One region of the Bacillus sp. YC2 genome, then DNA from elsewhere that is predicted to be linked to it. Evidence: riboswitches for the same ligand, from Rfam matches in the RefSeq annotation. Region 1 holds a riboswitch; each other region holds the start of a gene.
The links. A riboswitch is a leader RNA that binds a small molecule or an ion and turns the genes downstream of it on or off. The one in region 1 is predicted to bind thiamine pyrophosphate.

Region 1 (7,248 bases):
CCGTTGGTCAAGCGGTTAAGACACCGCCCTTTCACGGCGGTAACACGGGTTCGAATCCCGTACGGGTCACTTATATATATGATGGAGGATTAGCTCAGCTGGGAGAGCATCTGCCTTACAAGCAGAGGGTCGGCGGTTCGAGCCCGTCATCCTCCACCATTATCATCGCGGGGTGGAGCAGTTCGGTAGCTCGTCGGGCTCATAACCCGAAGGTCGCAGGTTCAAATCCTGCCCCCGCAACCAAATTTTAAAATGGTCCGGTAGTTCAGTTGGTTAGAATGCCTGCCTGTCACGCAGGAGGTCGCGGGTTCGAGTCCCGTCCGGACCGCCATTTATATTCAAGGCTCGGTAGCTCAGTTGGTAGAGCAACGGACTGAAAATCCGTGTGTCGGCGGTTCGATTCCGTCCCGAGCCACCATTTTGCCGGCCTAGCTCAATTGGTAGAGCAACTGACTTGTAATCAGTAGGTTGGGGGTTCAAGTCCTCTGGCCGGCACTGTTTTTCAAATAGAATACGGAGGGGTAGCGAAGTGGCTAAACGCGGCGGACTGTAAATCCGCTCCCTCAGGGTTCGGCAGTTCGAATCTGCCCCCCTCCACCATCTTATTATCATAGGGGCATAGTTTAACGGTAGAACAGAGGTCTCCAAAACCTCCGGTGTGGGTTCGATTCCTACTGCCCCTGCCACTATAATTTCAATTCATCTTAAGACTATGGCGGTTGTGGCGAAGTGGTTAACGCACCAGATTGTGGCTCTGGCACTCGTGGGTTCGATTCCCATCAATCGCCCCATATTATTATTGGGCTATAGCCAAGCGGTAAGGCAACGGACTTTGACTCCGTCATGCGTTGGTTCGAATCCAGCTAGCCCAGTTGTATTTTTTAAAAACAAACTGAATAAGTTGTAATAAGTTCTTTACATGCGGAAGTAGTTCAGTGGTAGAACATCACCTTGCCAAGGTGGGGGTCGCGGGTTCGAATCCCGTCTTCCGCTCCAAATGATGGCGGCATAGCCAAGTGGTAAGGCAGAGGTCTGCAAAACCTTTATCCCCGGTTCGAATCCGGGTGTCGCCTTTCTTTTGCCGGGGTGGTGGAATTGGCAGACACACAGGACTTAAAATCCTGCGGTAGGTGACTACCGTGCCGGTTCAAGTCCGGCCCTCGGCACCAATTTAGCTTTGAACGGATGACGTTAAATTGGTTATTATTTTTAACATTATATAACACTTATACGAGAGTGATTTGCATAGCGCAAATCACTTTTTTTGTATCATTAAAACATTATCATAAGCTGCAGAAGTGCAGTCGGTATAAGTAAACCAAAAAACAAGAACGCTTCATCTGGCGGCGTGCGGAAAGATGTCGAAAAACATGTGCATTAAACAAAAAACTTTTCTAAAACCGTTGACAGTATAGAAAACCCATGATATATTTATATACGTCGGTTGTACACGACACATTGCTTGCCGGTGTGGCGGAATTGGCAGACGCGCACGACTCAAAATCGTGTTCCTTCTGGAGTGCCGGTTCGACCCCGGCCACCGGTATACGAAAGCTTCTACAAAATGTAGAAGCTTTTTTTGTTGTATAAAAAGTTATTGCCAGCCGTATCAAAGGGCAGTTACAGACTTATTATAATCATGATGCGCCTGCGTATAATTGCACTTTTTTCAAAGATACTAACAAAAAGTTCTTTAAAAGAGGTGTTTTTATGGCAGGTACTTGGGCTTGTCTTATACCATTTATTCTGGTCATTCCCATTTCAATCATGACGAAGCAAGTACAGTCTGGCCTGTTTGTTGGCTTGTTGGCCGGGAGCTATCTTTTGCATCCCAGCTTGCTTGGCGGGATTGAACACATGGTTCATTATTTAATCAGCAACATTGTCGTAATAAATAATATTCGAATCATTGTTTTTCTATATTCATTTGCCGGCCTTGTGGGGATTATAAAGTTAACCGGAGGGATAAAAGGCTTTGTCCATTTGATCAGTAAAAAGGTTAAAACCAAAAAAGGCGCGATGCTGCTTGCATGGCTGTCGACATTTGGCACGTTTAGCGAACCGGACTTTCGCATCGTCACCATTGCACCGATCATGAAAGCTTTAAGCAGGCGTCTGGACCTGTCGAAACAGAAAATTGCTTACGCCATTGAGTTTACAGCCAACCCTGTCATCGCCTTAATTCCGGCAGCAACAGCATTTGTCGGCTACATGGTTTCCATTATCGGACAAGCTCTCAAAACGTCAGGAATAGATCAACCGGCTTACACAGTGTATGTGAAAAGTATTCCTTTCAATTTTTTCTCCATTGTGATTATTTTAGTCGGAATTTATTACAGCTTCTTTAAAAAACAAAAAGAAGATGAAAGCTTAGAAAAAACAGAAAAGAACGGACAAACCTCTTCTCTGAAACATAATCAAAATGTGGAAGCGATCCCGCAGAACAGCGGTGTTTTGCTTTCAGCAGGCCCCAGCACATTCAACATGGAAACAGGGACGATCTCAGATATTCACGGAGAACACACGGGGATGTTCGAAAGGGATGCCGATGAACATGCTGACCAGCAGGAAGAGTTAGACGCGGCGCACCGTGCTTATATTAAGGAAACACCGATTCGGCCATGGAATTTAATGATTCCAATCGCGCTATTTTTACTATTAACACTGTTTCTGAGCTGGTGGGACGGCCATTCAAAAGCACAAGGGTTTTTGAATGCTTTTATTAAAAGTGATATGCTTGGCGTCATGTTAACTGCATTATTGGCAGCAGTAATTGCAGCATTTGCTCTTTTTATGTTTCAGCGTTTTTCAGCAGGCGAGCTTGTTACTCATTTTATCAAGGGCGGAAACGAATTGGTAAACGTTATTATCATGTTATCGCTGATTTGGGCCGTAACAGCAGTATCTGAGGATCTGGGATTTTCCAAATATATTACTTCTCATTTAACGTCATGGATCCCCCATATGTTTATTGCGCCATCTCTGTTTATACTCGGGGCGGTTATATCCTATTTTATCGGTTCATCTTGGGGGACTTGGGGACTTTTAATGCCGCTCGGCGTAACGCTGGCGGTTCAATCGCATACCAGCTTATTATTAGCGATTGGGGCCGTGTTTGCCAGCGGAACATTTGGAGCGTTTGCTTCTCCTCTCAGTGATAATACGGTGACAACCTGTACGGTTCTGGGGATCGATGTTGTGAAGTATGCCCGTTCGAAACTTGTTCCGGCGCTTATAGCGGCGGGAATCTCCGTTGTTTTATATGGTGTCTTTTCATTCTTTAGATAACAAAGAAATTACATGTGTCAGGAAACGGTTTTTTAATATTCAATATACCGCCTTAGAATCCAGCCTTTTACGACTGTGACTTCAATGGTATCGGCTTTGGCGACTCCAAGGCTGACGTTCGCAAAAAAGAGGGACCTGGTTTACATTCAATGCCGTTTTCAAGGATAAACTAAGGATCAAGTTTGTACAAAGGAGTGAGGCAGGATTGAATATGGAAAGCAAGGTAGCTGATGAACTGCATAGAATGTTTTTAGCGGGTGAGCTGCAAATTACTGTAGATGAAGATATTAATGAAATATCTGAAAGATTGAGAAATGGGAAGGCGTTGTATCTCATCCCGTATACACCTGTTACTTGGATGGTGCCGCATTTTCGAACGGCTTGGGCTGCCATAACGAGCGCACCCATCGCTCCGCCGTGCATTTTAACGCCTGTCGCCAGAAATTCGAGCGGAGACATTTTACCGTCCATTCCGACGCAGTCAATGACAACATCTGCGCCGCCTTGTGTGATTTCTTTTAAATAAGAGCCTGTGTTTTCTTTCTGTTCAAAATTAATGATTTCCACATTGTTTGTTTTTTTGGCATGCTGGAGGCGGTAGTCGATATAATCAACTGCTATGACTCGTTTTGCGCCTTTGAACCATGCAAATTTTTGTGCGAGCAGCCCGACAGGACCGCAGCCGAGAACAATGACTGTATCTCCCTCTTTGACTCCCGCGTTGTCTACGCTCCAGTAGGCGGTAGACATTGCGTCCGCAAGCAAAACTAATTTTTCATCTTCTATTTCGCAGTCTTCAGGAATTTTGAAGGGTGTAAAGTTGGCATAGGGCACGCGCATGTATTCAGCTTGGCCGCCTGGATAGCCGCCTGCCGTGTCCGAGTAGCCGAAATACGCTCCCATCTCCCCATTGGCGTTGGAGTTGTCACATTGGCTTTCGAGCTGGTTTTTACAAAAGAAACACTCTCCGCAGCTGACGTTAAAAGGAATAATGACTCGATCGCCTTTTTTTACCTTATGGACCTCAGGACCCGTTTCTTCGACAATGCCCATCGGTTCGTGGCCGATAATGTAGTCTTCCGGAAAGTTTGGAATCATGCCGTGAATTAAGTGTAAATCTGATCCGCAAATGGCGGTGGTTGTCAGTTTCACAATGATATCATCAGGCTTTTGGATTTTCGGCGCATTGACTTCTTTCACTCTGACATCTTTAATGCCTTGATATGTGACAGCTTTCATTCTTCATACTCCTCTGTTAGTTATATGGTGTAGCGAATGTCCCGAGCCGATTCGTATTGTCTGGAAACAGTTTGAGGCCTGCGATATCAACCGCGGTTTGGGCGGATTTTAAATCCAGTGCAAATTGTTTTTTCGTATCAGTTGGAGAAAGCCAGCCTTTTTTGATCATGAGCTGTGTGAGCTCGCCGTGCAATTGAATAGCCGTATCCAATTGAGTGCGCAAGACTTGCCTGAGTTCTGGGGTTGCGGTTTCAGTAATTGCAATCGCGTAATCTTTAATCCCGCTTTTTACAGAAAGCAAAAATTCAAGAGCGAGAGCTGAGTCTGCAAGATCGGGCATGCCTATTGAGTTCTTGGGGTCTAAAAAATCGTTCAATGCAATTCACCTCCGGTTATTGTCGGCGCCTTTTTGTAAAAGGTCTGCAATTCTTTAATATCTTTTACGGACTGCTGTACGTTTTTTTCCATAAGCGCTCTCAGTTCTTGATCAAAGACTAAACCTTGCATCATTTTTGATTTCAGTAAAGAGACGGTTTTTATATTCATGATTTCATGGGTATCGACAGTTTCATGATAAGCTAAGCGGTCATGTTCCATATGGTTCACCTCCTGATTTTCTGTATTTTTTGCTTCACGCGAAGCTTTTATGCGAAATGGGCTGTTATACTTGAGAAATAAAGAGGTGACTACGTTGAAACAGATTATCGCAATGGGGGGCGGAGGTTTTTCGATGGAACCCGATAACCTTTTGCTTGATCAATATCTTTTAGAACAGTCGGTGCGATCAGAGCCGAAAGTTTGTTTTTTGCCGACGGCAAGCGGCGACGCGGAAAACTATATCAGACGTTTTTATCAGGCATTTCAGACGCTTCAGTGCAAGCCGTCCCATTTGTCCTTGTTTAAACCGCCTTCTTCACATATCAGATCCTTTTTGATGGATAAAGATATTATTTACGTTGGCGGCGGCAATACGCGAAACATGCTTGTGCTTTGGAAGGAGTGGGGGCTTGACCGCATTCTCCGTGAGGCATGGAAAAACGGTATTATATTAGCGGGTCTGAGCGCCGGGGCAATCTGCTGGTTTGAAGAAGGGGTGACCGATTCAATCGGAGAGCTGACAGCGCTAAAAGCTTTAGGGTTTTTACCGGGCAGCTTTTGTCCGCATTATGATGGGGAAAAGAACCGCAGGCCGGCGTATCATCGGCTCATTTCTGAAAAAAGGCTTCAGGGCGGCTATGCAGCTGATGACGGCGCTGCGCTTCACTATATAGGCGATCAGCTGTTTCGTGCTGTTTCTTCCAGAGCGGATGCCGGGGTTTATCGCGTTTATGGAACAGGAGAGAGCGTCGAAGAAACAGAGCTGAACATACTTAAATTATCTGAATGTTGATAATATGCTTTTTTTTGTGAGAACATTATGTTACGATGAAAGCGAAATGAATAGTTACTGGGGGTGCCCCTTGGCGGGCTGAGAGAGAAGCGGCTGCTTCTTAACCCTTTGGACCTGATCTGGTTCGTACCAGCGTGGGGAAGTAGAGGTTTTATTATTGTTGATGAAAGACAATAATAGTTTCTTTTCTGACTGCAAAACCGGGTTCTCAATTGAGCCCGGTTTTTTTGTGCTGGTGCTGAGCTTGATTCTGTTATTCGAATTGATAAAGGAGAGATTTGTATGCAAAATCAATCAGTACAGCAAGCGAACATTTCCATTATGTCGAGTTTTTCAGGAAGCAAAAAGGTATACACGGAAGGTTCAACACCTGATATTCAAGTCCCGATGAGGGAAATCAGCCTGAGCCCGACAACGGGATCATTCGGTGAAGAGGAGAATGCGCCTGTCCGTGTTTATGATACGAGCGGGCCATATACCGATCCGAATGTGCAGATTCATATACATGACGGCCTGAAACCGCTTCGCACCAAATGGGTTGCCGGACGCGGCGATACGGAGGAGTATGAAGGACGGGCCGTTAAACCTGAGGACAACGGTTATAAGAAAGAAAACAGGGCTGCTGCATACCCCGGTTTAAAACGGAAACCGCTTCGTGCTAAATCGGGAAAAAATGTGACGCAAATGCATTACGCGAGAAAAGGAATCATTACACCGGAAATGGAGTTTATCGCGATCCGTGAGCATGTCTCACCCGAATTTGTCAGAGAGGAAGTAGCGAGCGGCCGGGCGATCATTCCTTCTAACGTAAACCACCCTGAAAGTGAACCAATGATTATTGGGCGGAACTTTCACGTGAAAATTAATGCGAATATCGGAAACTCAGCTGTCACATCCTCGATTGAGGAAGAAGTGGAAAAAATGACGTGGGCGATTCGCTGGGGAGCCGATACGATGATGGACTTGTCCACGGGGAAAGACATTCATACGACACGGGAATGGATCATCCGCAATTGCCCTGTGCCGGTAGGAACGGTGCCGATTTATCAGGCGCTTGAAAAAGTAAACGGTGTTGCGGAGGATTTAACATGGGAGATTTACCGTGACACACTGATTGAGCAGGCGGAGCAGGGAGTGGATTATTTTACGATTCATGCCGGTGTTTTGCTTCGCTATGTGCCGTTAACGGCAAAACGCACGACGGGAATCGTGTCACGCGGCGGGGCGATCATGGCGCAATGGTGTCTGGCACATCATCAAGAAAGCTTTTTGTATACCCATTTTGAAGAAATCTGTGAAATCATGAAGGCATATGATATTGCATTTTCTCT
Region 2 (7,248 bases), on a different contig from region 1:
ATAAAATCCGTTCTGAGGTATCCTTTGATGAGCCGCTTAATATTGATTGGGACGGAAATGAACTGCTGCTTTCAGATGTGCTCGGAACAGATGATGATATTATTACAAAAGATATTGAAGCAAATGTGGATAAAAAGCTTTTGAAAAAAGCGCTTGAGCAATTAAACGAGAGAGAAAAGCAGATCATGGAACTGCGTTTCGGGCTTGTCGGAGAAGAAGAAAAGACGCAAAAAGATGTAGCCGACATGATGGGAATCTCCCAATCCTATATTTCCCGGCTTGAAAAACGGATTATAAAAAGACTGCGAAAAGAGTTTAACAAAATGGTGTAAAAAAATTTCCATCAGCCAACCCTTACTGCTGTAAGGATTGTCTTGGACAGATGTTTTTTTCTGTAAAATGAAAGTGCATATTTTTCCCACCCGAGGAGATACTTAACGTTGTACAGCAGCTCCTGTTGGGAGGGAAAAACGTGTCAAGAAATAAAGTCGAAATTTGCGGGGTGGATACCTCCAAATTACCGGTGCTCAAGAATGAAGAGATGAGAAAGCTATTTAAGCAATTGCAGGATGAAGGCGATGATTCAGCAAGAGAAAAGCTGGTAAACGGCAACCTGCGCCTTGTCTTAAGCGTCATTCAAAGGTTTAACAATAGAGGAGAGTATGTTGATGACTTATTTCAGGTCGGCTGCATCGGACTAATGAAATCCATTGATAATTTTGACCTAAGCCATAATGTTAAGTTTTCAACATACGCTGTACCGATGATCATCGGAGAAATCCGCAGATATTTGCGTGATAACAATCCGATCCGCGTCTCAAGATCGCTGCGTGATATCGCATATAAAGCGCTTCAAGTAAGAGAGCGGTTAATCAGTGAGACAAGCAAGGAGCCGACAGCAGAGGAAATCGCCAAAGTTCTTGAAGTGCCCCATGAAGAAATTGTGTTTGCTCTTGACGCCATCCAAGATCCGGTGTCGCTGTTTGAGCCGATTTATAACGACGGCGGTGATCCGATTTACGTCATGGACCAGATCAGCGATGAGCGAAACAAGGATACACAATGGATTGAGGAGCTGGCTTTAAAAGAAGGCATGAGAAGGCTGAACGAACGGGAGAAAATGATTTTGCGCAAACGCTTCTTTCAGGGAAAAACTCAAATGGAAGTGGCTGAAGAAATCGGCATATCCCAAGCTCAGGTTTCGAGGCTCGAAAAGGCAGCCATTAAACAAATGAATAAGAACATCCATCAATAACGGGAAAAGCCTTTAAAACAAATGTTTTAAAGGCTTTTTTCGTGTCTCCGGTTTACGTATGAAAAAAAGTCATGTATTCTAATCTGTAAAAGTTTTAAGAAAATTGAAACATATTTGCAGGAGGGAGCGTAATGATTTTACAGCTTGACCGCGTGTCATTAAAAAGAAACGGCAAATGGATTCTGAAGGATATAAACTGGCATGTTGAACAAAATGAAAACTGGGTGCTGTACGGATTAAACGGTGCCGGCAAAACAGCTTTGTTAAATATGTTATGCTCATATTACTTTCCTACTTCAGGAGAGATGCAGGTGCTCGGCCATCAATTCGGAAAAACAGAGCTCGGTGATAAGCTCAGAAGAAAAATCGGCCTTGTGTCAGCCGGGCTTCAGCATAAACTATACCCCGCGGATTCCGCATTTGAAATTGCTCTCAGCGGTGCGTACGCATCTATCGGTTTATACGAAACGCCGAGTGAACAAGTGAGGGAAAAAGCGATCGGGCTTTTGAAGGATTTGGGCGCGATCGGTTACGCGGACAGGCGCTATGAGACCTTATCTCAAGGAGAAAGACAAAGGGCGCTGATTGCCCGTGCCCTTATGGCAGATCCTGAACTTTTAATTTTGGATGAGCCGGTGACAGGGCTTGACTTTATGGCGAGGGAAAAACTGTTAGATACGATTACATATATCGCCGGAAAAGAAAATGCGCCGTCAATCCTTTACGTCACCCATCATGCTGAAGAAATTTTACCGGTATTTGATAAAGCGCTGCTTATAAAACAAGGAGAAGTGTTCGCCTCAGGCGGGATACGGGATATGCTTTCTGATGAACGGCTTTCTGCCTTTTTTGACATACCGGTCAGCGTGATGTGGAACAATGACCGTCCGTTTTTAACACGGGCGAAAGAAACGTCATCCGTGTGAAAAGTGAATACATTTCATCCTGGGGGTGCTGTCCGGCAGCTGAGAGAGGCGTGTGTCTCAACCCTTAACAGACCTGATCTGGATCATGCCAGCGGAGGGAAGCGGTGAAAAAAGCGGAGGAAGCGGCGGTTTACATATTGCCGAGCCCTGTGCGTTTTTTTAAAGCCGTTTCATTCGTTGAAACGGTTTTTTCTATACAACAAGAAGGAGAGATTTCCATTGGATCAACTCAATATGATATTACAAAAAGCAGATGAGCAGCAGGCTGATTTAATCAGTATCGCCAAAACTTTAATCTCCTTTCCCACACCGGCGCCGCCCGCAAGAAATACGAAAACCGCGCAGAAATGGGTTGCCGGGTTTTTAAAAGAGATGGGCTGTTCTGTCGATATATGGGATGTCTACCCCGAAGATCCGAACGTAGTCGGTGTGTTAAAGGGAACCGATTCCGAACATTATCAAAGCCTCATTCTAAACGGCCACATTGACGTAGCCGAAGTAAACGGGGAAGACTGGGACTCGGACCCGTTTCAGCCTCTTATAAAAGACGGCATGTTAATCGGACGAGGCGCTTCTGATATGAAAGGCGGGCTGGCGTGCGTGCTTTTTTGCCTGAAGCTGATTCATGAAGCCGGTTTACAACTGCCTGGCGATCTGATTGTGCAGTCGGTCATCGGCGAAGAGGTGGGTGAAGCGGGGACGCTTGAATGCTGCAGACGCGGTTATCATGCGGACTTTGCGGTTGTCGCGGATACGAGCAGCCTGCATATCCAAGGCCAGGGCGGAGTGATTACCGGCTGGATAGAAATCAAAAGCGCAAAAACGTTTCACGACGGAATGAGGCGCAATATGATTCACGCGGGCGGCGGCACATTCGGGGCAAGCGCGATTGAAAAAATGGCGAAGATCATCGGCGCCCTCGGAGAGCTGGAACGCCACTGGTCGGTAATGAAAAGCTATCCCGGCTTTACGCCCGGCACAAATACGATCAATCCCGCCGTAATAGAAGGGGGAAGACACGCCGCCTTTGTCGCGGATGAGTGCCGCTTATGGATTACGGTTCACTTTTATCCGAACGAAACACATGAACAAGTGTCGGCGGAAATTGAAGACTTTGTAAACCGAATCAGCGACAGTGATGTGTGGCTGAGGGAAAACAGACCGGTTTTCAAATGGGGCGGCTCTTCAATGATTGAGGACAGGGGCGAAATTTTTCCGGCGCTGGAAATAGATCCTGATCATCCGGCGGTTTGTGTTTTGGCAGCATCGCACCGCGCCGTCAAAAAGGAGGAGCCCGTTACAGATGTATCACAAACCGTAACAGACGGCGGCTGGCTTTACGATGCCGGGATTCCGAGCGTCATATACGGGCCGGGCGACCTGAAGAATGCCCATTCCGTAAACGAGGAAGTGTCCGTTGAGGAGCTTATTGAGTATACGAAAATCATGCTGAGATTTATCATTACATGGTGCAGCCGCAAAAAAGATTGCCCGGCTTGACAAGGTTCGGCCCGACCGTTCATATAATAAGAAAAAGAACGGTAAAGGACGTGATCCGGATGATCAGCATTTCTGAATTTCAAATAAAAGATGTGGTGAACGTTTCGAACGGAAAAAAACTCGGAAGCATCGGTGACATCGATATTAATGTGACAACGGGTAAAATTCAGGCGATCATTTTAGGGGGCAGCGGAAAAGTTCTCGGTTTTTTCGGAAAAGAAGAGGAAATGGTCATTCCTTGGCGAAATATAGTTAAAATTGGGGAAGATGTCATCTTAGTGCGTGTAAATGAACCAAAGGGCTCTGCGTGATCAGCCCTTTACTTGTAAAATGCCGGAAATCTCAATGTTTCCGGCACATTTATTTTATTCATTTTAAAGTCAGCCGCTAAACGAATGCTTTAAATTGTGGTAAAATGATTGGGAAATTACGCTTTTTTAATGTTTGTCGAAAGGTTGGATCCTCATGAATACATATCACCCGTTTAGTCTTACCACCCCCTCGGCACTCATGATACAAGACTGGAACCGTGTGAATCAGCATAACACAAAGGTCATCGCCGGATTTACAACGAAAAACGGCGGTGTCAGCAATCCGCCGTATGAATCGTTAAATACTGGATTGCATGTCCGTGACGAAGCTTGTGATGTCGTTAAAAATCGTGAAATCATCGCGTCTTTATGCGGCTCTGAACTGGATTCTTGGGTATTTGCCGATCAGACACATGAAAACCGCATTCAAAAAGTGACAGCCGGGGACAGAGGAAAAGGAGCGAGGGACTACTCCGCTGCATTTCGCAGGACGGACGGGCTCTACACGAAAGATAAAGGCGTCTTTTTGGCTCTGTGTTTTGCCGACTGTGTGCCATTGTATTTTTATGACCCTGTGAATTCTCTTATCGGCGCTGCCCATGCCGGATGGAAGGGAACCGTTAAACAAATTGGGCGCATCATGACGGAACGCTGGGCAGATCAGGAAGGCTCCCGTGTATCTGATATTCACGCTGTCATCGGCCCGTCCATCAGCGGCGGATGCTACACCGTAGATGACCGTGTCATCAATGAAGTCCGGGCGCTGCCTTTTTCGGCTGAGTCAGCCGTATGTGAAACGGGCGCAGGCCAATATAAGCTCGACTTAAAAGAGGTCAACCGTCTTCTTCTGACACATTGCGGCATTCCGGAAGAAAACATTTCTGTCAGCGGTTTATGTACGGAAACAGAGCGTGATCTTTTCTTTTCACACCGCCGCGACAAAGGAAAAACGGGACGCATGATGTCCTTTATCGGAATGAAGGAGGCATAAGTAATCTTGCGTGTTGCTGATCAATTACGACATATAAACGAACGAATAAACGAAGCATGTAACAGATCGGGCCGAAGCCCTGAGAATGTGACCATCATCGCTGTTACAAAATATGTATCAACAGAAAGGGCTCAGGAGGCCGTTGATGCAGGCATTACAAGCCTGGGAGAAAATCGGGATACCGAGCTGGTCCGCAAGCAGGATGCCATCACGGGGAATCCGGATTGGCATTTTATCGGCAGTCTTCAGTCAAGAAAAGTGAAGTCTGTCGTTGACAGCGTATCTTATATTCACTCCTTAGACAGACTGTCATTGGCAAAAGAGATTGAAAAACGCGCTTCACATAAAGTGCGCTGTTTAGTGCAGGTGAATACATCGCTTGAACCGTCTAAGCACGGTATGAAAACAGAAGAGGTCATCCCCTTTATCCGGGAGCTTTCAGGATTTACAAACATCTCTGTAGAGGGGCTGATGACGATGGCTCCGCTGACAGACGAAAAAGACAGGATCAGAGCCTGTTTTCGGGAATTACGGGATCTCCGCGACCGCGTGCAGGAGCTGAACCAGACGAACGCACCGTGCCGGGAGCTCTCCATGGGCATGTCAAATGATTATGAAATTGCTGTTGAAGAGGGCGCTACATTTATCAGAATAGGCTCCTCATTAGTCGGAAATGAAACAGGGGGTGTTAACAAATGAGCATGAAAAATAAACTGAAAAACTTTTTCTCCATGGATGAGGAAGAGTATGAGTACGAATATATTGAAACAGAGCAGGATCATCCGGAAGAGCATGATCAGCAAAAAGAAAAACAGCCAGCCTATGCTCAAAAGGCGGCCGGCAAGCAAAACGTGGTAAGCTTGCAAAGTGTTCAGAAATCCTCTAAAGTGGTGTTGAGTGAGCCGCGTGTATATGCGGAAGCGCAGGAAATCGCCGATCATTTAAAGAACAGGCGGGCAGTTGTCGTTAATCTTCAGCGCATTCAGCATGATCAGGCGAAAAGAATCGTCGACTTTTTAAGCGGGACTGTCTACGCCATCGGCGGCGACATCCAAAGAATCGGTTCAGATATCTTTCTGTGCACGCCTGATAATGTCGACGTATCCGGCACGATTTCGGAGCTCATATCTGAAGACGAACATCAGAGGTGGTAAAGCAGGATGATTCTTTATCAAATTTTTTCCGTTCTGAGCTATTTAATTTACATCTACTCGTTTGCCCTGATTATTTATATTTTTATGTCCTGGGTGCCGAGTACGAGGGAAACGGCAGTCGGACGGTTTCTCGCAGCAATATGCGAGCCGTATTTAGAGCCGTTCAGAAGGATCATTCCGCCGATTGCCATGCTGGATATATCCCCGATTGTTGCCATTATCGTGCTTCGGTTTGCCACGACAGGACTTTGGGGTCTGTACCGCATGATCGCAATGTATACGTAATGTGACAGTTTGATACAGGCTTGGCACCAGCCAAGCCTCTTTACATAGAAAGGAAAGAACATGAGCGATATTTACCAGCACTTCAGAAAGGACGAGCGGCCTTTTATCGATCAGGCGCTCGAATGGAAACAGATTGTCCTGGAGCAGTATCGGCTGAAACTGACCGATTTTTTAGATCCGAGGGAACAGGTGATGTTAAAAGCCGTTATCGGTGATGCCTGCGGTCTCGCGTTTTTCGGAGGATATGATCGGGCCGAACGCAAACGGGCGATATTATACCCTGATTATCTTGAGCCGGAACAGAATGATTATGAGCTTCAAGCTTTTGAGGTTCAATATGCTGAAAAATTCGTCAGCATCGACCACCGTTCTCTTCTCGGGTCTTTAATGGGGATCGGATTAAAGCGGCAGAAATTTGGCGATTTGGTGTTTTCGGAAAAAGCGGTGCAGCTTATCGTGTCCGGGGAAATTGCTGATTTTGTCAGCGTCCAGCTCAGCAAAGCGGGCAAAGCCCCGGTAAAGCTTGAGAAAATTGCGCTCGCCGATCTTCACATTCCTGCTTCGGATGTCGAAATAAGAGATGACACGGTTTCTTCATTGCGTCTCGATGCCGTTTGCGCCTCAATGAGCCGGCAATCCCGGCAAAAGGCGCAGACGCTTGTGAAAAACGGACTCGTCAAGGTAAATTGGAAGGCCGTTGAGGACCCGTCCTATCAGGTCGCAGAAGGAGACATGCTTTCCATTCGGGGCTTCGGCCGATGCAGTTTGACAAAAATTGATGGAAAAACGAAAAAAGACAAGTGGAAAGTCACGTTTGAACGTCAAA
Region 3 (7,248 bases), 270 kb from region 1:
ATCTTTAAACTGTCCGAGCGGCAGGAAATTAAATACGGATTAGCCGATACTTCAAGCCCCGCCTGTCTGAGCTGTCCGGCAAGTGATGTAAGTTCAATCTGTTCTGCCATCTCCGTCCTGATCTGTACGGTGTTTCGGCCGCACAGTACAGCGGCTTTTGTTTGGTTTTCAAAAGATAAAAACGGAAATTTATTCGTGCCGCAGCTTGGGCATTCGGCCGCTTTAAGCTTAGCAATATTCACTTCTGACCGTTCATTTTTCCACAAATCAAAAGAACGGAGTACATGCTCAATAGGTTCGCCTGTCAATAGCTTCAGCGCATCGGCAGCCTGATAAACGGCAACCTGTAATACCGCAGGGCTGATGATTCCCGCCGTATCGCAAGTCAAACCGCCTAACGGCAGCGTCTCAAGCAGACAGTGAAGGCATGGAGTGACCCCAGGAATAACGGTAAATGAAATCCCATAGCTGCCGACACAGGCACCGTACAAAAAGGGAATTCCCTTCTGCACAGCCGCGTCATTGACAATAAGCCTTGTTTCAAAGTTGTCCGTAGCGTCGACAACGATTGAAGCATCACTGATTAGCGGGGGCGCATTTTCTGCGGTGACATCCATGACTAAGCCTTTCACATCCACATCGCTGTTAATGGAACGGAGCCGTTTTTCAGCCGCTGCGGCCTTCGGCATTTCCCGTCTGACGTCGTCCTCAGTATAGAGCTGCTGGCGCTGAAGATTGCTCCATTCAACATAATCTCTGTCAGCTATCGTTACTTTCCCAACACCTGCTCTGACAAGCATCTCCGCACCGGCCGTCCCGAGCGCGCCGGCGCCGATAATGACGGCATGAGACGCCTTCAGCTTTTGCTGGCCGCCGGGACCGATCGGCTGAAACAGCTCCTGTCTGGAATATCTGTCCGTCATACAGGAAGACCGTCTCGCGGACTGCTCGCCGTGCCGTAATCTTTCACCGGAATCCTGCCCGCCTCATAAGAAAGGCGCCCCGCTTCAACGGCAAGCTTCATCGCCTGTGCCATTTTGACCGGATCATCCGCGCCTGACACAGCTGTATTTAATAAAACACCGTCAGCTCCCAGTTCCATCGCATAGGCTGCATCTTTTGAAGATCCGACGCCGGCATCCACAATGACAGGCACCTTTGCCTGCTCAATGATAAATGACAGATTCAGAGGATTCAGAATACCTTGGCCCGAGCCGATCGGCGAAGCGCCTGGCATAATGGCATGAACGCCAAGCTCTTCAAGACGTCTTGCGAGCACGACATCATCAGACGTATACGGAAGAACGATAAACCCCTCTTTAAGCAGCTGTTCGGAGGCTTTTAACGTTTCGACCGGGTCCGGCAAAAGAGACCGGCTGCAGCCGATCACCTCTACTTTTATCATGTCGCAAAGCCCGGATGCTTTGGCAAGCTTTGCGATTCTGACGGCTTCTTCAGCCGTCGAGGCTCCGGCTGTATTCGGAAGAAGCGTGTATTTGGACAAATCAAGCTGTTCAAGAAAATTCGGCTGAGACGGTTCAAATATGTTCATTCGCCGCACCGCAAAGGTTAAAATATCCGATTCTGATACGGCGACCGCTTCTTTTTGGATGTCGAAACTCGGATATTTTCCCGTTCCTAACAGAAGTCTTGAATTAAATTGTTTTCCGCCTATTGTTAACATGACTCATCCGCCTCCTACGAAATGGACAATCTCTATGACATCGCGGTCACACAAGCCCACATTCCGATAATTCTTTTTTTCGATGATTTCTTTATTTCTCTCCACAACTACAATTTTTTGATCAAGCTGATAGGATTCCAGCAAATCCTGAATCGTGCCTTTTTCCTTATCCCATTCAATTTGTTTTCCGTTCAGCTGAAGGATCATACCTGAACCGCCTCCTTGCGATCAATTCGAAACGCCTCTTGCCACTCTGTTTTGACCTCTTGATTCAAGACCAGATTCCGAACCATTTCAGCCGTTGCCGGGGCTAAAAGAATGCCGTTTCGAAAATGGCCGGCAGCAAATAGTAAGCCGTTGTCCTCCGGATGCCGGCCGATAAACGGCTTTCCGTCTTTTGTTCCCGGTCGGAGCCCCGCCCAAAACTGATCTATCTTCATATGTTCAATTGCAGGCAGCATTGATTTTGCTTTTTTGATGACTGCTTCAAGCCCGCCGATGTCCGGTGTATCACTCCAGTCGCCCGGTTTCATGGTTGCGCCGATCACAAGCCGGCCGCTTTTTCTCGGAACCACATAACAGTGGTCATGGTACAGCGTTCTTGTAAGCGGGATCTCATCGTTCCAAACAGAGAGACATTCTCCTTTTACAGGGAAAAAGGGCTGTCCTAAGCCGAGCTGGGCAAAAAACTGTCCGCTCCATACACCGCTTGCGACTGCGACTTGATCAGCATATACGGCTCCGGCCGATGTTTTTATGCAGAACGCTTCTTTATCCCGTTTGATTTCAATAACATGTGTATGTTCATAACATTCTGCTCCATAGCGCCTCGCGCCTTTGGCATACGCTTTACAGACATAATACGGCTCGACATGGACGTCGTCTTTTATCAGGCTTGCGCCGAGAATGTCTTTTGACGCAAACGGCTCTTTTTCGAGCGCTTCTTTTGCAGAAAGCCATGTGACGGAAGGTAAATCATCCATCTGCCGCAAACGGGTGACATCTTCTTTTGAATACGCCAGCTTCAGCATCCCGCCATTATGGCGCCTGATGTCAATGCCCGCTGCTTCTTGCAGCTCTTTTTCGGCAGTTTCATACAGGCGCTGACTGTGCATGGCAAAATCAAAAAACACGTCACGACTTTCGCATTCGGCATGTGCGCCCAGCATTCCAGCCGCTGCGCTTGTCGTCCTTTTGCCGATTGTCCCGCTTTCGAACAAGACGGTTTTCTGTTTATTCTTCGACAGCTCATAAGCAATGGCCGTTCCGATGATTCCGCCGCCGATAACCGCTGTATCATAGTGCTTCTTCATAACCGTCCTCCCTTACCTCGCGAGAATAACGTTCTGCCGCTTTCGCAGGATTCTCTGCTGAGAAAATTCCCGACATGACGGCAATTCCGTCCGGCCCCGCCTGTTTTGCCTGACAGATTGTCTCGAGTGTCATACCGCCAATGGCGATCACCGGAATGGAAAGCTTTCGTTTCATGTCTGAAAGTAGATTTATGCCTCTTGCTTCAAGTCCTTTTTTACAATCGGTTTCAAATACATGGCCGAATAACACATAATCGGCATCCTCTTTTTCAGCTTGGACGGCTTCTTTCAGCGAGTGAACGGAACGGCCGATATGAAGATGCGGAAATCTCGCTCTTACCTGCTTTACGGAAAAGCTGTGCGCCGGAAGCTGAACTCGGTGAATATTGGCAAAAAGCGCTATATCCGTGCGGTCATTGATGATCAGTTTTTCCTTATCCACGCCGCCTTTTTGTAAAAGCGACAGCAGATGCATGATATCACCGGCTGATTTGTCCCGCTCTCTGATATGAATAAAGCTCACATGACGATGAATCGAGATAATATCTTGCGCCAGCTGTGCAACGGGCTTTCGGTTATCAGTTACCGCGTGCAGCTCCAAAGGACTCCACCTCTTCCTGAGCCTTTTTGGACCAGCCTTCTTTTTGATAGGCCATTCCCCAAAATTGATATTCATAATAACTTGAAATGACGAAATTCTCTTTCATCTTTGCGCGGATTTCCTCTGTGCTTTTTTCAGCCAGCTCGTCAAAACGGCTGACCTGTTCCTCAACCTGCTGTCTAAACCAGTCGCCGCCGTATGTTCCGATCCATTTCTCATAAATCGGGTGGCCCGGTTTACATTCCTTCAGCCGTTCGCCGACTTCATAATAAAGCCAATAGCAAGGCAAAAGAGCTGCTAATATTTCCGCAAAATGACCGCTCAGCACCGATCTGTACATGTGGGACGTATAAGAGTAAGCAGTCGGTGACGGTTTAAATTCCGCACGCTCTTTTTCTGTAATCCCTAAAAGTTCCGTAAATTCGCGGTGCAGCGCCATTTCCGCTTCATATGTGCCTTGCGCGTGGCCTGCCATTCTGCCCGTTGTAAACAAGTCTTCGGCATAAGCCGCTCCGAAAGCCTGAACCTTGGCAAAATGCGTCAAATAATAGGAATCTTGCAGCACATAATATGTAAAGCGGTCTATCGGCAGGCTTCCGTCACCGATTCCCGTTACAAAAGGATGAACAAAGCTCCCGTCCCACCATTCAGCAGCGGCCCGCTTGCATTCCTCTGAAAATTTCATCATGTTTTCCCCCTTGATAGAAATAAAAAAACCACTTTCCCGCATCGGAAAAGTGGTTTGGAATTTACATGGATAAAAGACACCCAAAAAAATACCGCTCCACTTCCCTACGCAGGTCTGAACCTGTTCAAGTTATGAGGGTCTAAAAGTCTCACTTTTATCTCAGCCCTTATGAAGGACACCCCTAGTGGTCATACGATTAATTATTTACTTGTTATGCCCTTCTATCTTAACATGAATCAAAATTTGGTCAAGCTTCAAGCGTTTTTTTCAGCTCCGACACGTAGTTGCGCGAGCCTGTGACAATAAGGCGGTCTCCTGTTTTCAGCCGTGTGTCTCCGTGCGGAACGATGCTGTCCACACCTCTGAAAACCCGTACGAAAATGACATCGCCCATCAGCGGAAATTCACGCAGAATAATGCCGTTATACGCGGTATTTTCCATGTTGATCTGATAAAGCGAAGACTCTTGGTTCGTCAGCAGGTTCATCACGCCGGGAGCTTCAATTAATGCGCGCAAAAGCGTTTTTGTAGACAGAAGGATTGAAAAGATGCTGATGCCCTCTTCCTTCAGCTTCGCTTCATGCTCAACGGACCCGACGCTTGCGATGACCCGCTCGGTCCCTTTTTCTTTTGCAAATAATGCGATTTCCGCATTGAGATCTTCATTACCCGTCGCCACCACGAGAATATCGGTCTTAAAGATGCCGTGCGACTCCAGCGTGCTGTGTTTGTAGTCAGCGATCGTTTCCACCGTAAAGACGGATTCTGAAAGCTTTTCCTCGGCATTTTCCTGATACACATGGACGATCCGCACTTCATATTCCTCATCGGGAAGTTCAAGCGTGACCGGGAGCGTCATTTGGTTGGCGCCGATAAATGTAATGCGTTTTTTTTCCTTCGGCGTGTCTTGCCGTTTGTATAATTTTTTAAAGCCGATCGGCGTTATAATGCTGGCAATCACGGCAACCAAGGTCAGTGCCCCTGACATATTGGCGCTGATGATATGCAGCCTCTGCCCGATCGTAGCTGCCGCAATGACAAGCGACAGAGTGGATGTCAGCAGAAAACCCGAGGCAAACACGGTCCTCTTGTCATACCACCTTTTCAAATAAAGCACCGGAATGATCTTGCTGATAAACAGCGCAATTAAAAGCAGCGGAATCATAATCAATGTTTTCGGATCTTGGAACAGCGTCCAAATGTCCAATTTCACGCCGACCATGACAAAAAAGATCGGGATTAAAAACCCGTAACCGAACGAATCAAGCTGTTCAACCATTTCTTTATTCGGCGACAGAAGCGACACAAGCACGCCGGCTAAAAACGCGCCGAGAATATTTTCTGCACCGAGCGATTCTGATAGGGCAACAAGCACGATAATCAGCGTGAAAATGGCTCTCGTGCCAATCTGAACCGTTCCTTTTGACATCGATTGAACGAACGAGCGGTGCTTAAAGATACGGCCGAAAAAGTACAGCACGACCCCCGCGGCAAACAAAATCATGAGAAGCCACATATTACCGCTGTCCTCTCCGTAAACAGAAGCAAAAACGGCGAGAAGAATCATCGTCGCCAAATCGGCAATAACGGCGACAAGCAGGATGATCTGTCCGATATTTGAGTTCATAATCCGCTCTTCCTTTAAAGTCGGCACGACCACTCCGAGCGATATCGTCGAAATGATAAGCGTCATTAAAAAGGCATTTTTGATAAAACCGGCTAAGACAAAGCCGTACGACAGCAGTAATGATAAGATAAAAATGCCGATAAAAATCATCAGTGCTGCGGCAAATGTGTTGGGAGCTTCCCTGCCGTTTTGGAGAAATTGTTTTTTCTTCCCTTTTTCAAACGAAGAAAAGTCAATCTCCAAACCGCTTAAAAACATTAAAAAGATAAAGCCGAGAACAGACAGCGTCTCCAGCCACGTATCCCCCTGAACGACAAGATTAAAGCCGCTTTTTCCGATGATAAGCCCCATGATGATTTCCGCGACAACGACCGGAATGCTGAGCTTAAACCGATGTAAAAGGAGCGGCGTCAAAAATGCGACGATCAGGACAACGACTAAAGATGCAACTGATGTGTGTTCCATTTGTAAATACCTCCTTAGAACAAGGGTTATTAAAGCCCGTATAAACGGACAAAACCTTCTTTATTCAAAAAAAACATAACGCGATTTTAACAAGGCTGAACGCAAAAAAAAAGTAATAAGGCTTTATTTGTTCAATTCTATTTTAATTTGCTCCAAAACAGCATGATTAGGCACAGGAATTTGCCCCATAATAAATAAATCAGCTAAAAAGGGAGGCTAATACGCATGGCTTATGATGTCATCAGCGATATACACGGGTGTTATGATGAAATGATCGCGTTAATTCAAAAGCTGGGGTATGAGATGAAAGGCGGCACGCCCGTCCATTCTGAAGAGAGAACGCTTGTATTTGCAGGAGATTTAACAGACAGAGGCCCAAAATCCGTTGAAGTGATGCGTTTTGTGGCAGAAGCATATGAAAAAGGGGCAGTCCGTTATGTCCCGGGAAATCATTGTAATAAGCTGTACCGTTATTTAAAAGGGAATCCCGTAAAAGTTATGCACGGACTGGAAACGACTGCTGCAGAACTTAAAGAGCTTTCGCCTGCTGAAAGAATGGAGGTCTCAGGGCAATTTATCCGGTTATACGAAAAAGCGCCGCTTTACGACATTTTACATAACGGCGAGCTTGTTGTCGCCCATGCCGGCATAAAAGCTGACGATATCGGCAAACACTCGCGGAGGGTGAAGGAGTTTGTCCTCTACGGCGACATAACAGGAGAAACGCATCCCGACGGCCGGCCTGTCAGAAGAGACTGGGCCGCCGCTTATCACGGCAAGGCGTGGGTTGTATACGGCCATACCCCTGTAAAAAGACCGCGGATCGTCAATCGTACCATTAATATTGATACAGGCTGCGTCTTCGGAAAT

Region 2: linked by a shared signal. The riboswitch ahead of KY305_RS05855 (acetylornithine deacetylase) and the one ahead of thiC (phosphomethylpyrimidine synthase ThiC) in region 1 are both predicted to bind thiamine pyrophosphate.
Region 3: linked by a shared signal. The riboswitch ahead of tenA (thiaminase II) and the one ahead of thiC (phosphomethylpyrimidine synthase ThiC) in region 1 are both predicted to bind thiamine pyrophosphate.

The regions. Positions count from the first base shown of each region.
Region 1 covers NZ_JAHXDO010000003.1:292,339-299,586, reverse strand. Annotated here, with positions in the region: tRNA gene KY305_RS08270 (tRNA-Glu) at 1-69, shown strand, start outside; tRNA gene KY305_RS08265 (tRNA-Val) at 84-159, shown strand; tRNA gene KY305_RS08260 (tRNA-Met) at 167-243, shown strand; tRNA gene KY305_RS08255 (tRNA-Asp) at 255-331, shown strand; tRNA gene KY305_RS08250 (tRNA-Phe) at 343-418, shown strand; tRNA gene KY305_RS08245 (tRNA-Thr) at 423-495, shown strand; tRNA gene KY305_RS08240 (tRNA-Tyr) at 516-600, shown strand; tRNA gene KY305_RS08235 (tRNA-Trp) at 613-686, shown strand; tRNA gene KY305_RS08230 (tRNA-His) at 716-791, shown strand; tRNA gene KY305_RS08225 (tRNA-Gln) at 801-872, shown strand; tRNA gene KY305_RS08220 (tRNA-Gly) at 922-996, shown strand; tRNA gene KY305_RS08215 (tRNA-Cys) at 1,003-1,073, shown strand; tRNA gene KY305_RS08210 (tRNA-Leu) at 1,081-1,169, shown strand; tRNA gene KY305_RS08205 (tRNA-Leu) at 1,465-1,546, shown strand; gene KY305_RS08200 (Na+/H+ antiporter NhaC family protein) at 1,711-3,288, shown strand; partial or broken gene KY305_RS19945 (hypothetical protein) at 3,500-3,607, shown strand; partial or broken gene KY305_RS08195 (alcohol dehydrogenase catalytic domain-containing protein) at 3,604-4,527, opposite strand; gene KY305_RS08190 (spore coat protein) at 4,544-4,903, opposite strand; gene KY305_RS08185 (spore coat protein) at 4,900-5,124, opposite strand; gene KY305_RS08180 (Type 1 glutamine amidotransferase-like domain-containing protein) at 5,219-5,917, shown strand; TPP riboswitch at 5,967-6,075, shown strand; gene thiC (phosphomethylpyrimidine synthase ThiC) at 6,200-7,248, shown strand, end outside.
Region 2 covers NZ_JAHXDO010000002.1:170,496-177,743, reverse strand. Annotated here, with positions in the region: gene sigE (RNA polymerase sporulation sigma factor SigE) at 1-332, shown strand, start outside; gene sigG (RNA polymerase sporulation sigma factor SigG) at 473-1,255, shown strand; gene KY305_RS05860 (ABC transporter ATP-binding protein) at 1,387-2,181, shown strand; TPP riboswitch at 2,193-2,298, shown strand; gene KY305_RS05855 (acetylornithine deacetylase) at 2,416-3,681, shown strand; gene KY305_RS05850 (YlmC/YmxH family sporulation protein) at 3,741-3,992, shown strand; gene pgeF (peptidoglycan editing factor PgeF) at 4,147-4,983, shown strand; gene KY305_RS05840 (YggS family pyridoxal phosphate-dependent enzyme) at 4,990-5,682, shown strand; gene sepF (cell division protein SepF) at 5,679-6,137, shown strand; gene KY305_RS05830 (YggT family protein) at 6,144-6,422, shown strand; gene KY305_RS05825 (YlmH family RNA-binding protein) at 6,483-7,248, shown strand, end outside.
Region 3 covers NZ_JAHXDO010000003.1:19,180-26,427, forward strand. Annotated here, with positions in the region: gene thiF (thiazole biosynthesis adenylyltransferase ThiF) at 1-923, opposite strand, end outside; gene thiG (thiazole synthase) at 920-1,684, opposite strand; gene thiS (sulfur carrier protein ThiS) at 1,688-1,888, opposite strand; gene thiO (glycine oxidase ThiO) at 1,888-2,997, opposite strand; gene tenI (thiazole tautomerase TenI) at 2,981-3,598, opposite strand; gene tenA (thiaminase II) at 3,576-4,283, opposite strand; TPP riboswitch at 4,371-4,479, opposite strand; gene KY305_RS06820 (monovalent cation:proton antiporter family protein) at 4,534-6,378, opposite strand; gene prpE (bis(5'-nucleosyl)-tetraphosphatase PrpE) at 6,604-7,248, shown strand, end outside.